Herpetosiphon gulosus: one gene and its partner. The protein of the gene in region 1 interacts with the protein of each later gene in a pairwise test. Links are inferred from orthologs where the notes say so. Each region holds a gene or a part of one and is shown in the gene's direction. Other genes may lie near its edges.

Region 1 (6,446 bases):
AACTCAGTGGTTGCTTTATATTGTGTTTTTGAGGCAAATACGTATTTGATTGTTGATTCAGAAGGATTATCTATTCATCGAATATTTAGAGATCGGATACATCTAGCCTGGAGCGATATAGCTGAAAAACAACATTTGAATATAGGCAAATATACCCTAGATTATCTTTTATTGAACGTACCAAATCCGTCAATCAAAAGTCTCAATTCGAATCAAATCCCGAAGGAGCTACGATCAAGCATTTTTAGGCTCGATCTATGGGAGCGATCGAGCGAATTGATCGAATTGATCCAACCACAACTCGCAACCGAACCTAGATCAAATCAAGTTTTTGTGCCGTTCAATCATATAGATCAAACAAGAATAACCAGAATTTCAATCTTAGTTATCCTTGTCGCATTTGCTGTAGCAGCTTTTACAATCTGGAGACTTTTTGCTGGATAGATTGTTAGCGGTAGTAATTGTAACTTTTAAAGAACTTCCTGTGTAGTATCTAAGTATTCAGTTGCTAAGTATAATATTCCATAGCAACGGCTAAGCCTATACTATATTTCACTTATTATTAGATTGACAAGGAATTAAATAAATGCAACCAATTATCTTCAGAGCACGTAATTACAAGCGGCAATTATTCATAATGTTATTTTCCGGATGTATAATGATTGCCATTCCAATTATATTTAAAGTAATCTTTGATATGAAAAGATTTCCAGTATTTTTTGTCATTATGGGGATACTATATTTCTATGGGGCAATCAGTGACTACCGCAGAGAGTTAATTATTGACGATCAAGGGATTACAGTCAAAAGATTGTTCAATCCCAGCAGAACTGCCGAATGGAAGGATATTTCTGCTATCCAATATTTTATGTTTTTCAATCGACCAATTGAATATATCCTTTTTGATCGTGATGTGCAGTTATTAGATGCGCTCTATCCTTCGATTGTGCCAAAACCATATCATCGACGTGTATTGCTCTTAAATGAATGGGATAATTATGAGCAAATCAAGCTGCTAGCTGAGCAAAAAATGCCATCGTTGGCAAATAAAGATTTGATTGTACCATTTACGTTTAGTTTATCAAGCTTCATCAAACAAGTGCTGGTGTATGGAGTAATTCTTATTCCAATTATTATTATTTGGGGCTGAGATCTGACAATGCAACAATATTTATTAACCGTTCGACCACGTTATTGGTGGGCAACCTTGGTTTCTTTAGTGCTGGCAAGTGGCGTGATTATCAATGCAATGATTCAAGCACTAACAACCCCAAATGTTGAGTTCAGCCCTGCTCTATTGGTGTTTGTTGGATGGATTGCATGGGCTGCGCGTGGCTTGAATCAGTTTATCCGTGTAACTGAGCAGAGTTTGATTATCAAACATTCGGGCAAGCCATTGACGATTGATTGGGCCCATGTTGCTGGAGTTGGAACATTGCAAGGGCTTATGGGCATTGCCATGCCCTATCTGATTTTAAATCAACCCTATGCCAATTTGCCAGAGCCAAATCTACGCAGATTCGCCAGTGCCAATCTACATGATGAGATTGTGATTATCAATCCGCTCCACTGGAATAACACTGCCAAACTTTGGCCGTTGATTCTGCACCATGTACCTGCCACCAATCAATATCAAGTGCCGTTTGATTTTAGTGCTACACCAAAGCTTGAACGCCGAATCATCGGAATATTTGTTGGTATGCTCTTCGTGACAATGCTGCTGTTGTATTGGCTGTTTTAGAGCGATTTTCGTGATACGATTGCTATATGACGCATCCAGCATTGGACTGGATGCGTTGCTGTTTTCAAGGAGTAGTATCGTATGCGAATACGTTTGATATTAAGTTTATTGGTGATTGTTGGCTTGCTCGGCGGCGCTGCTTGGTGGGTATTGCAACCAAACCAAACCCAAATTCAAGCCTCGATCAGCGCGGTCGGCATGCTTAATCAAGCTAGTCAAGGCAATTATACTCGTGCAACCGCGCCACGCCCATTTGAATTCCCCACCGATCATGGCTCGCACCCAGGCTATCGGACGGAATGGTGGTATTACACTGGCAATTTGGCGAGTGCTGATGGCCAGCGTTTTGGCTTTCAATTGACCTTTTTTCGCTCGGCGGTAACCGACCAAGTAATTAGCCGTACCGCCAGTTTGGCCACCAGCGATATTTATATGGCCCACTTCGCCTTGACCGATGTCGCCAATCAACGCTTTTATGCCTTTGAACGCTTTATGCGCGGTAATCCGCAATTGGCCAATGCCACTGGCGATCCCTTCAAGGTTTTTGTCGAGGATTGGCAAGCGGTTGGTAGCGGCTCCGAAGGCATGATCATGCAACTCAAGGCTCAACAAGCCCCAGTTACGCTTGATTTAACCCTTGAATCGAGCAAAAAACCAACCTTGCAAGGCGATCGCGGTTTGAGCCAAAAAGGTACTGAGCTGGGCAATGCCTCGTATTATTATTCGCTAACCAACATGACCACCACTGGCACATTGCAGATTGATGGTCGCGAAATTGCGGTCACTGGCAAGGCTTGGATGGATCACGAATGGGGCACAAGTGCCCTCGAAGATCAAGCAGTGGGCTGGGATTGGTTCTCGATCCAGCTTGATGATCAACGGGAAATAACCTACTTCAATATTCGCAATGCTGATGGCTCGATTAGCCCCTATTCAACGGGCACATTAACCTTAGTCGATGGTACAACCCGTAAGATTGACCGTGATAGCCTCAAGCTAGAGGTATTACGCCAATGGCAAAGCGATCAAGGGGTGCAATATCCAGCCCAATGGCGCTTGAGCTTACCCAGCGAGCAGCTTGAATTGACGATTACGCCCCAAGTTGCCAACCAAGAACTGCCATTAACCGTGCGCTACTGGGAAGGTACGGTCTCAATCAGTGGTAACGCGACAGGTTTTGGCTATGTTGAATTGACGGGCTATGGCGATACTGGGCGTGGGCGTGCCGAATAAGCGAAAGCCGTTATAATGCAATCAGCATAATCATTGAGGATCAGCAATGCGGATTATCGGGATCGATCCAGGCACGGCAATTATGGGTTGGGGAATTATTGATGGCGATGGCAGCGATTTGACCATGGTTGCCTATGGCGCGTTTACCACGCCCGCCAAACAGCCGCTGCCCGATCGCTTGGTGAGCATTTACAATGATTTAGCCCATGTTTTGGCGCACTATCGGCCTAACGTTGCCGCAGTTGAAGAATTGTTTTTTGCCAAAAATGTGACAACTGCGATGGCCGTGAGCCATGCGCGTGGGGTGGCCCTGTTGGCCTTGCGCCAAGCCAAATTGCCAATTTTTGAATATAAACCGTTGTCTGTGAAACAGGCCGTGGTCGGATACGGCAACGCCGACAAACAGCAAATGCAACATCTGGTGCAAATGACCCTCGATTTGGATCATATTCCCAAGCCCGATGATGCCGCTGATGCCCTTGCCGTTGCGATGTGCCACGCCTACGCAGCACCGTATCTTAACCGCATTCAGGAGGATTCCTAGATGGTTCGTCGGCCAGATCTTGAAGAAGTCAGGGTTAATACCTTTTTAATTGCAGATACCGCCATGATTCCGATTTTACGCGGTGAGGGCACGGTCAATGGGCATTCATTTACCCTAACCTCAGCCCGTGGTCAAGGCTTAATTGCCCGTTTGCGCACCCGCAACTACCGCGTGGTTACGCTCAAAGATAAGATCAATCGTCTAACAGAATTGCCAACCGTCGAAGCTCCGGGCAATTTGTTACAAATCGAAACTGGTGCACGCGATCAATGGTTCCACTTTGATAGCGATACCTTGACATGGCAAGCAGTTGAGGCTCAAACCAATGGCTCGCGCTTATTTGTAGCCTTTGAAGAACATCGGGTGGCGCGACGGCGGCGTTCGCGTACTAGCGGCGATTATTTTCGAATTGAGCGCTTGCCTAATGGCACGCCCCAATTAACCCCGCTCAAGGAGGATACGGCGCTATTGTTGGGCTATGCTCACGCCACTTACGAAGCCGATATTGAAATTGATAATACGGCGAATGCTGATGGTAGCTATACGTTGCCAGTTGAATTTAGCTTGCCACCTGCCTACCGCACAATGCTTGAGTTGTTGGCCGAAAGCCACGACAAACAAACAATGCACTTTTCGGCGGCTGGCTGGCCGCTCGCTGTGCGCCTTTTACATCGCCTGAATCTCCGCCCTGCGAACGGTGACATTGAGGATGATTTTGGCGATGATCACGATGATTTTGATGATGATGACGATGAATAATCGTTGCCAATTGCAATAGCCTGTGTGTTGAAGGAGTTTTGGAATGACAACCGCTGCAACAGTGCCAACCCGTCAGGAAGTAGCCCTCGCCGATACCTGGGATGCAACCAAAGTTTTTGCTTCTGATGCTGAATGGGAACAAGCACTTGATGCCTATGCCCAATCGATTGCCGACATTGAGCAATACCAAGGCCGTTTGGCTGAAGGCGCAGCAACGCTTTTAGCGGCGCTGAATTATTCCGATCAGCTCAACGAGCGGGTTGGCAAGCTCTATATTTATGCCAGCCTGTTTTATAGCGTCGATACCACCGACCAAGTAGCCAAAGCCAAAATGGATCGGGTGTTGGGGGTTTATTCGCGCACCATGGCTAGTTCGGCGTTTATCGAACCAGAAATTATTGCGATTGGCTTTGCAACGCTCAAGCAATGGCAAGCAGAAAACGCCGATTTGGCCCGCTATGGTCAATATTTTCATGATGTTGAGCGGCGGCAAGCTCATGTGCGTTCAGCCGAAGTTGAGCAAGTCTTGGGCTTGGTTAGCGATGCCTTCGATTCAGCCAACTCGACGCATCGCATTTTGACCGATGCTGATTTGGCATATCCCGCAGCCCATGGCGCTAATGGGCTTGAATTAGAGCTAACTCAAGGCACAATTGGTCTGTTGGTCACCGACCCTGATCGTGAAGTTCGACGCACAGCCTTTGAAAACTACAGTGATGCCCATTTGGCCAACAAAAATACTATGGCTAATTGTTTGGCAACTTGTGTTAAGCAGCATGTTTTCAATGCTCGCGTGCGCAACTATAGTTCAGCCTTGGCCGCCGCACTTGGCGAAAACAACATCCCAACCGATGTGTTTCATCAATTGGTGGCCACGGTGCGCAAAAACTACCCGACCTGGCATCGCTACTGGCGCTTACGCCGCCAAGCCTTGGGCTATGATCAATTGTATGTCTACGATATCAAAGCGCCATTAACCACCAAAAAGCTTGAAATTCCTTACACCGAAGCCGTCGATTGGATTGTTGCGGGCATGCAGCCGTTGGGCGAAGGCTACACCAGCGTGGCCAAACGTGGCCTGTTGGAAGATCGTTGGGTCGATATTTACCCCAACAAAGGCAAGAGTGCTGGGGCGTTTTCGAGTGGCTGGAAAGGTACGCCGCCCTATATCTTGATGAATTACAACAACGATATTTTTGGTATGAGCACCTTGGCCCACGAGCTTGGCCACTCGATGCACTCATATCTAACATGGCAAAACCAACCAACGATTTACAGCAACTATGGCTTGTTTGTGGCCGAAGTGGCTTCAAACTTTAATCAAGCTTTGGTGCGCAACCACCTGTTTAATACCAACCAAGACCCCGATTTCCAAATTGCCTTGATCGAAGAAGCCATGAGCAACTTCCATCGCTATTTCTTCATCATGCCAATTTTGGCCCAATTTGAGCTGGAAATCCACGAACGCGGCCAACGGGGCGAACCATTAACCGCTGCGACCCTCAACGGCATCATGTTTGATCTGTTCCGTGAAGGCTATGGCGAGGAAGTTGTGCCCGATGCCGAGCGTATGGGAATTACTTGGGCAACCTTCTCAGGCCATATGTATGCCAACTTCTATGTTTATCAATATGCCACAGGGATTGCCGCAGCTCACGCGTTGGCTGAAGGCGTGTTGGCGGGCAAGCCCGATGCTCAAGCCAACTATTTGGCCTTCTTGAGTGCTGGTAGCTCGTTAGCACCATTGGATGCGCTGAAATTGGCTGGGGTCGATATGACTTCCGCTGAGCCAGTTGAAGCAGCCTTCCGCGTGCTGGCTAGCTATGTTGATCGCCTAGAACAATTACTTGGCAATCAATAATGCCCTCACCCCAACCCCTCTCCCACAGCGGGAGAGGGGCTTTTTGATCTGATTTTCCCCTCGCCTCGCTTGGCGGGGGGTAGCTTCCAAGGATAGGTTTTAACCCTCATCCCAACCCCTCTCCCACAGCGGGAGAGGGGCTTTTTGATCTGATTTCCCCCTCGCCTCGCGTGCGGGAGAGGGGGGCAGGGGGTGAGGGCATGCAAGTCGGCTGCGAATTCCACTCAACCATTATTAACAACCTACCCTTGTGAGGATAGGGGTAAGGGAATTAGCTCAACGAACGTTTGAGATTGCTGTAGAAGCCA
Region 2 (4,629 bases), on another replicon or contig:
CAATTACTAGATTAATCAATAAAACTGGGGGTACAATATTACTAGAATAATGCTGGCCCAACGAAATCCAACATTTTAGCCATAGATGGAGTATTCATGGAAGCCATGGTTGGTCAAACAAGTCCTGCTCACAGCCAAACAACCCGCGAAATTGCTTTTTCGGTGCTCGATTTAGCCACAATTTTCGAGGGCAGTAGCCCTGCCGAGGCCTTTAAAAATAGCCTTGCGATTGCCCAACATGCCGAGCAACTGAACTTCAAGCGCTTCTGGCTGGCCGAGCATCACAATATGGCCAATGTTGCCAGTGCCGCGACTGCTGTCGTGATTGGCCATGTTGCCGCTGGAACCAAACGAATTCGAGTTGGCTCAGGTGGAGTGATGCTGCCCAATCATTCGCCTTTAGTAATTGCTGAACAATTTGGCACACTCGAATCGCTCTACCCAGGCCGAATTGACTTAGGTTTGGGGCGTGCACCTGGCACTGATGGCCGCACTGCCATGGTCTTGCGCCGCGATTTGATGGCCAGCGCCGAACGCTTCCCCGAAGATGTACGTGAGCTTCAAGCCTATTTTGCCGAGCCAAGCCCAGGCCAATATTTGCGGGCAATTCCTGGGGCTGGCTTGCACGTACCGTTGTGGTTGCTAGGTTCGAGCACATTTAGCTCTCAGTTGGCGGCCAAATTAGGTTTGCCGTTTGCCTTTGCAGCCCACTTTGCCCCAACTCACTTGTTTGATGCGCTGCAACTCTATCATCAGCACTTCCAACCATCAGCCCAACTTGCCAAACCCTATACCATGGTGGCAATTAACGTGATTGGAGCCGAAACTGATGCCGAAGCTCAATATTTATTCACCAGTATTCAGCAAGCCTTTTTAGATATTCAACGTGGCACGCCACGACCAATTCCTGCGCCAACTAATGACCCAGCTAAACGCCAAGCACTAGATTTTGCCTTTGCCCAAAGCCCAATGCTAGCCTACACTGCGATTGGCACAGTTGATACCTTGGAGCAACGCCTAAGTCAAATTATCAAAGAGACTGCTGCTGACGAAATTATGGTCAGCGCTAATATTTACGACCAAGCCGCACGAATCCGCTCACTTGAAATTATCGCCGCCGCTCGCGACCGAATTAATGCCAAACGCCTCGCCCAATAACCCCCCAAAGCCTCAATCTTCGATTATCCACAGAAGATTGAGGCTTTTTCAGCATTTCCATAGTAATAATCCACACGTTGTTATTACAACAATCACTACCCAGCGATCCAACCGATAATCCATCAAACGAATGATTAACCCGCTGAGCCGATAGCTCTATAATTAGGGTAGCAGTTTGGCAAGCGTGGGCTTGCTAGGCTGATGATCGCAGCACATGAAGGAATGAGAAAGGGAAGTCAATGAACAACTGGTGGAAAATCCGCAGTTTCGGCGTGCTCGTACTTTTGGGTTTGATTTTTGGCTTGGCTCCGCAACCTTCGCAGGCAGGTGGGATAGTTTATGTCGTGCCAGGTGGCGCTGGTAGCCAAACTGGCAACGATTGGGCCAACGCCAAAGATCTTCAAGCAGCCATCCAAACCGCAGCAACCGGCACAGAAGTTTGGGTCAAGCAGGGCATTTATCACCCAACCACTAGCACAGATCGGACAGTCGCCTTTACACTTACCAATGGCATTCGACTTTTTGGTGGCTTTGCTGGTGATGAAACCTCGCGCCAAGCCCGTAATCCCAGCCAAAATCCCACAATCCTCAGTGGCGATTTGCTTGGCAACGATACCGGAGCAGCCAATCAAACCAACCCAACCCGCAGCGATAATAGCTACCACGTTATGTATTGTGTATCAAAGTCTGAGCCAATGTTAATTGATGGTTTTACGATTCGTGGTGGCCAAGCTACAAACCAAATATTTCCACGAAATATGGGTGGTGGTGGCTTATTTGATCAGTGCAACTTAACGATTTTAAATAGTCGTTTTATCAGCAACGCAGCATTATTTGGCGGTGGGATACTAAATTTCAATAATAGCTTAACGATCAATCAAAGTATCTTCGCTGGCAATTGGGCACTGAGCACTGGTGGTGGGCTTGAAAACCAACAAAATGGGGTTGTTAGCTTACAATCAACCACATTTGTTGGCAATATTTCCCAGCAGAATACTGTGAGTGCGATTGCTAACGCTGCTGGTACGCTTAATCTGCATAACAGCATCGTTTGGGGCAACAATGGTATTGCGCCCGTCAATGGTTCCAATAATAATCTCAACCTCAGCGTGAGTTATTCAATTGTTCAAGGCGGCTTTACTGGCACTGGCAACAGCACCCGTGATCCGCAGTTTGTTGATGCTGATGGTGCTGATAATCTTGTTGGCACGCTCGATGATAATTTGAATTTGCAAGCCAACTCAGCCGCACGGAATACTGGCAATCCGAGTTTACTGCCAAGCGATCAAACTGATCTCGACGGCGATAACGATGTTAGCGAAGCACTTCCATTGACGATTGATTACCTGCCACGGATCAATGAAGGCTTGATTGATATGGGGCCATACGAATATCAAGGCAATGAGCCAACCATAACCCCGACGGCGACGGTTACGCCAAGCCCAACTGTTACAGCAACCGCTACAGCGACCGCAACCGTTATGCCTAGCGAAACCCCAACCCCAACCGCAACAACTGCAACGCCAGTGCTGCCCCAAACAACCACCATCTATCTACCAGCGGTCATGCGCTAACGAATTAACGGCTGCTTTGGCTCAAACCAAGGCAGCCATTTTTAGCACGACTCCCTGCAACCCTGTATAATAGGCTCAAGCTTAGCTAGGGAGATCAGGCATGATCGCATCGGTACGGGGTGTTGTGCAATTGATTGGTCAAGATCAAGTGGTGATTGATGTGCATGGGGTAGGTTTGGCCATCGCCGTACCGCGCACAGTTTTAGCAACGATTGGCGCGATTGGCGATACCGCCCAGTTGTATACCCATTTGCACGTGCGTGAAGATATGCTGGCCTTATTCGGATTCAGTTCGCCAGCCCAACGTGCGTTGTTTGAGCTATTACTTGGAGTTAGTGGAATTGGGCCCAAAGTTGCTTTAGCGCTGCTCTCGGCGGCTACCCCCGAAGAATTGCAACATGCGATTGCCCGCGAAGATATCACCATGCTCTCCAAAGTGCCAGGTATTGGCAAAAAAACCGCTGCCCGTTTGGTACTCGAACTCAAAGGCAAATTTGGAGTAGCCACAATTAGCCCGCAACTCAGCACCAACCCAGGCCTACTGGCACTCAACACCGAACTGATCGATATTTTGACCAGCCTTGGTTATAGTTCGACCGAAGCCCAAGCAGCCCTGAATGCGCTCCCTGCCGATGCTCCCGCCGACACTGAAGAACGCCTACGTTTGGCCTTGCAATATTTTGGTGGGGTATAATAAATGGCGGTGGAATGGCCAATAACATCCACCGCCAAACCCAATTATTGAATTTTACGAATTTCCTGCACTCCGTTAGCATCAAGTGACTTAATGCGAATTAAAACGCGCTTACCAATCCGCATATCTCTTGAATTAACTGAGCCCAGGGGCATCGCTTTAAATTCTGTATCACGATTATCAAGCTGCACAATCCAATAACGCCCAACTTGGTCTACCAACTTACCCCAAACATCATTACCAACTTTAAGTGGCTTTTCGGGCTTTTTTGGCTTAATCAGGGGCCGATTGATTACGCGCAATGGGGTGGGCAGCACTGGACGCAACCGATACTCATTGACTGTTTCGTCGTAAGCTCGCACAGGATCACCAATCACCCATTCTTCAGTGACCTTACGCTCAATCTCTAAATAACGCACAACTTCAGACCATGGCCGTGGCTCAGTTTGGCCAAAACGAGTCGTATCCCATTCGAGCATGGCGAGCAATTGTTGAATGCGTGGGATTTGGTTAAATTCACTAAAGCCGCGCTCTTGCTCACCGCTGTGCTGCAAAATATAGGCACAAAAGGCTTGCTGCTTAGCCAGCAACTGCTCATCAAGCCAATCGCGTTCAGCTCGCAGCCAATTATGCTGGCTTGGGTTAAACAACTGGCTATAACGGGCTTGACGGTTGGTTGTAGCAATCTGATAGTTAATCGCAATTGAACCAAAACCAAACGGCTTGCCCATGCCCAGTTTCAGGCGATAGTTGGGGCTAGCCGCTAGTTCAAGCACATAGATCAAGGCTCCTAGCTCAACATCGCTCAGATTTTCAAAAGCTATCTGGAATTGAAATTCAACCCCCGATTTAACTGGCCGCATGCGAGTGCTCTGGGTTGAATCAGCACTAACATCAGGTTTATGCCGATCTTGGGCAGCAAATTGGCCATGATGCCAGTATTGTTTATAGCCACGAATGGTTGTGTCATTGCGATCATCGCCATAATGGCGCAACGATTTAAGCTCAGTCGCATCTTGGGTCAAGTAGTGTTGGAAGGTTGTAGGTTTGGGCGAGGCTAAAACTGGCGGGGTAATCTCTGCATCCCATAGTTCTGCATCAGGAAGTTGTTGATTAACCAGTTTGGCATCACTAAAGCGTAAGCGGCTGGCATAACTCGTAATCTGGGTAGGCGCATCATTGGCTTCGCGATGCACAAAACCA

What was found.
Region 2: the proteins of ruvC (region 1) and ruvA interact in binary tests that used the Escherichia coli proteins (3 or more experiments, as listed by UniProt). The link is inferred for Herpetosiphon gulosus from one-to-one orthologs.

Annotation. Positions count from the first base shown.
Region 1 is NZ_BAABRU010000010.1:90,628-97,073, forward strand. Bases 1,802-4,769 are described here. They hold ruvC (crossover junction endodeoxyribonuclease RuvC), read left to right. Parts: upstream 1,802-3,020; coding sequence 3,021-3,518; downstream 3,519-4,769. Other genes in these bases: ABEB26_RS14690 (lipocalin-like domain-containing protein), read left to right, coding at 1,823-2,974; ABEB26_RS14700 (hypothetical protein), read left to right, coding at 3,519-4,277; pepF (oligoendopeptidase F), read left to right, coding at 4,321-4,769. Outside these bases: ABEB26_RS14680 (hypothetical protein), read left to right, coding at 587-1,150; ABEB26_RS14685 (hypothetical protein), read left to right, coding at 1,160-1,741; more of pepF, read left to right, coding at 4,770-6,138; ABEB26_RS14710 (hypothetical protein), read right to left, coding at 6,410-6,446.
Region 2 is NZ_BAABRU010000016.1:34,527-39,155, reverse strand. What follows is about bases 1,740-4,629. They hold ruvA (Holliday junction branch migration protein RuvA), read left to right. Parts: upstream 1,740-2,832; coding sequence 2,833-3,426; downstream 3,427-4,629. Other genes in these bases: ABEB26_RS19790 (TIGR03986 family type III CRISPR-associated RAMP protein), read right to left, coding at 3,471-4,629; ABEB26_RS19800 (hypothetical protein), read left to right, coding at 1,740-2,732. Outside these bases: ABEB26_RS19805 (LLM class flavin-dependent oxidoreductase), read left to right, coding at 97-1,158; more of ABEB26_RS19800, read left to right, coding at 1,398-1,739. UniProt on the Escherichia coli protein: The RuvA-RuvB-RuvC complex processes Holliday junction (HJ) DNA during genetic recombination and DNA repair.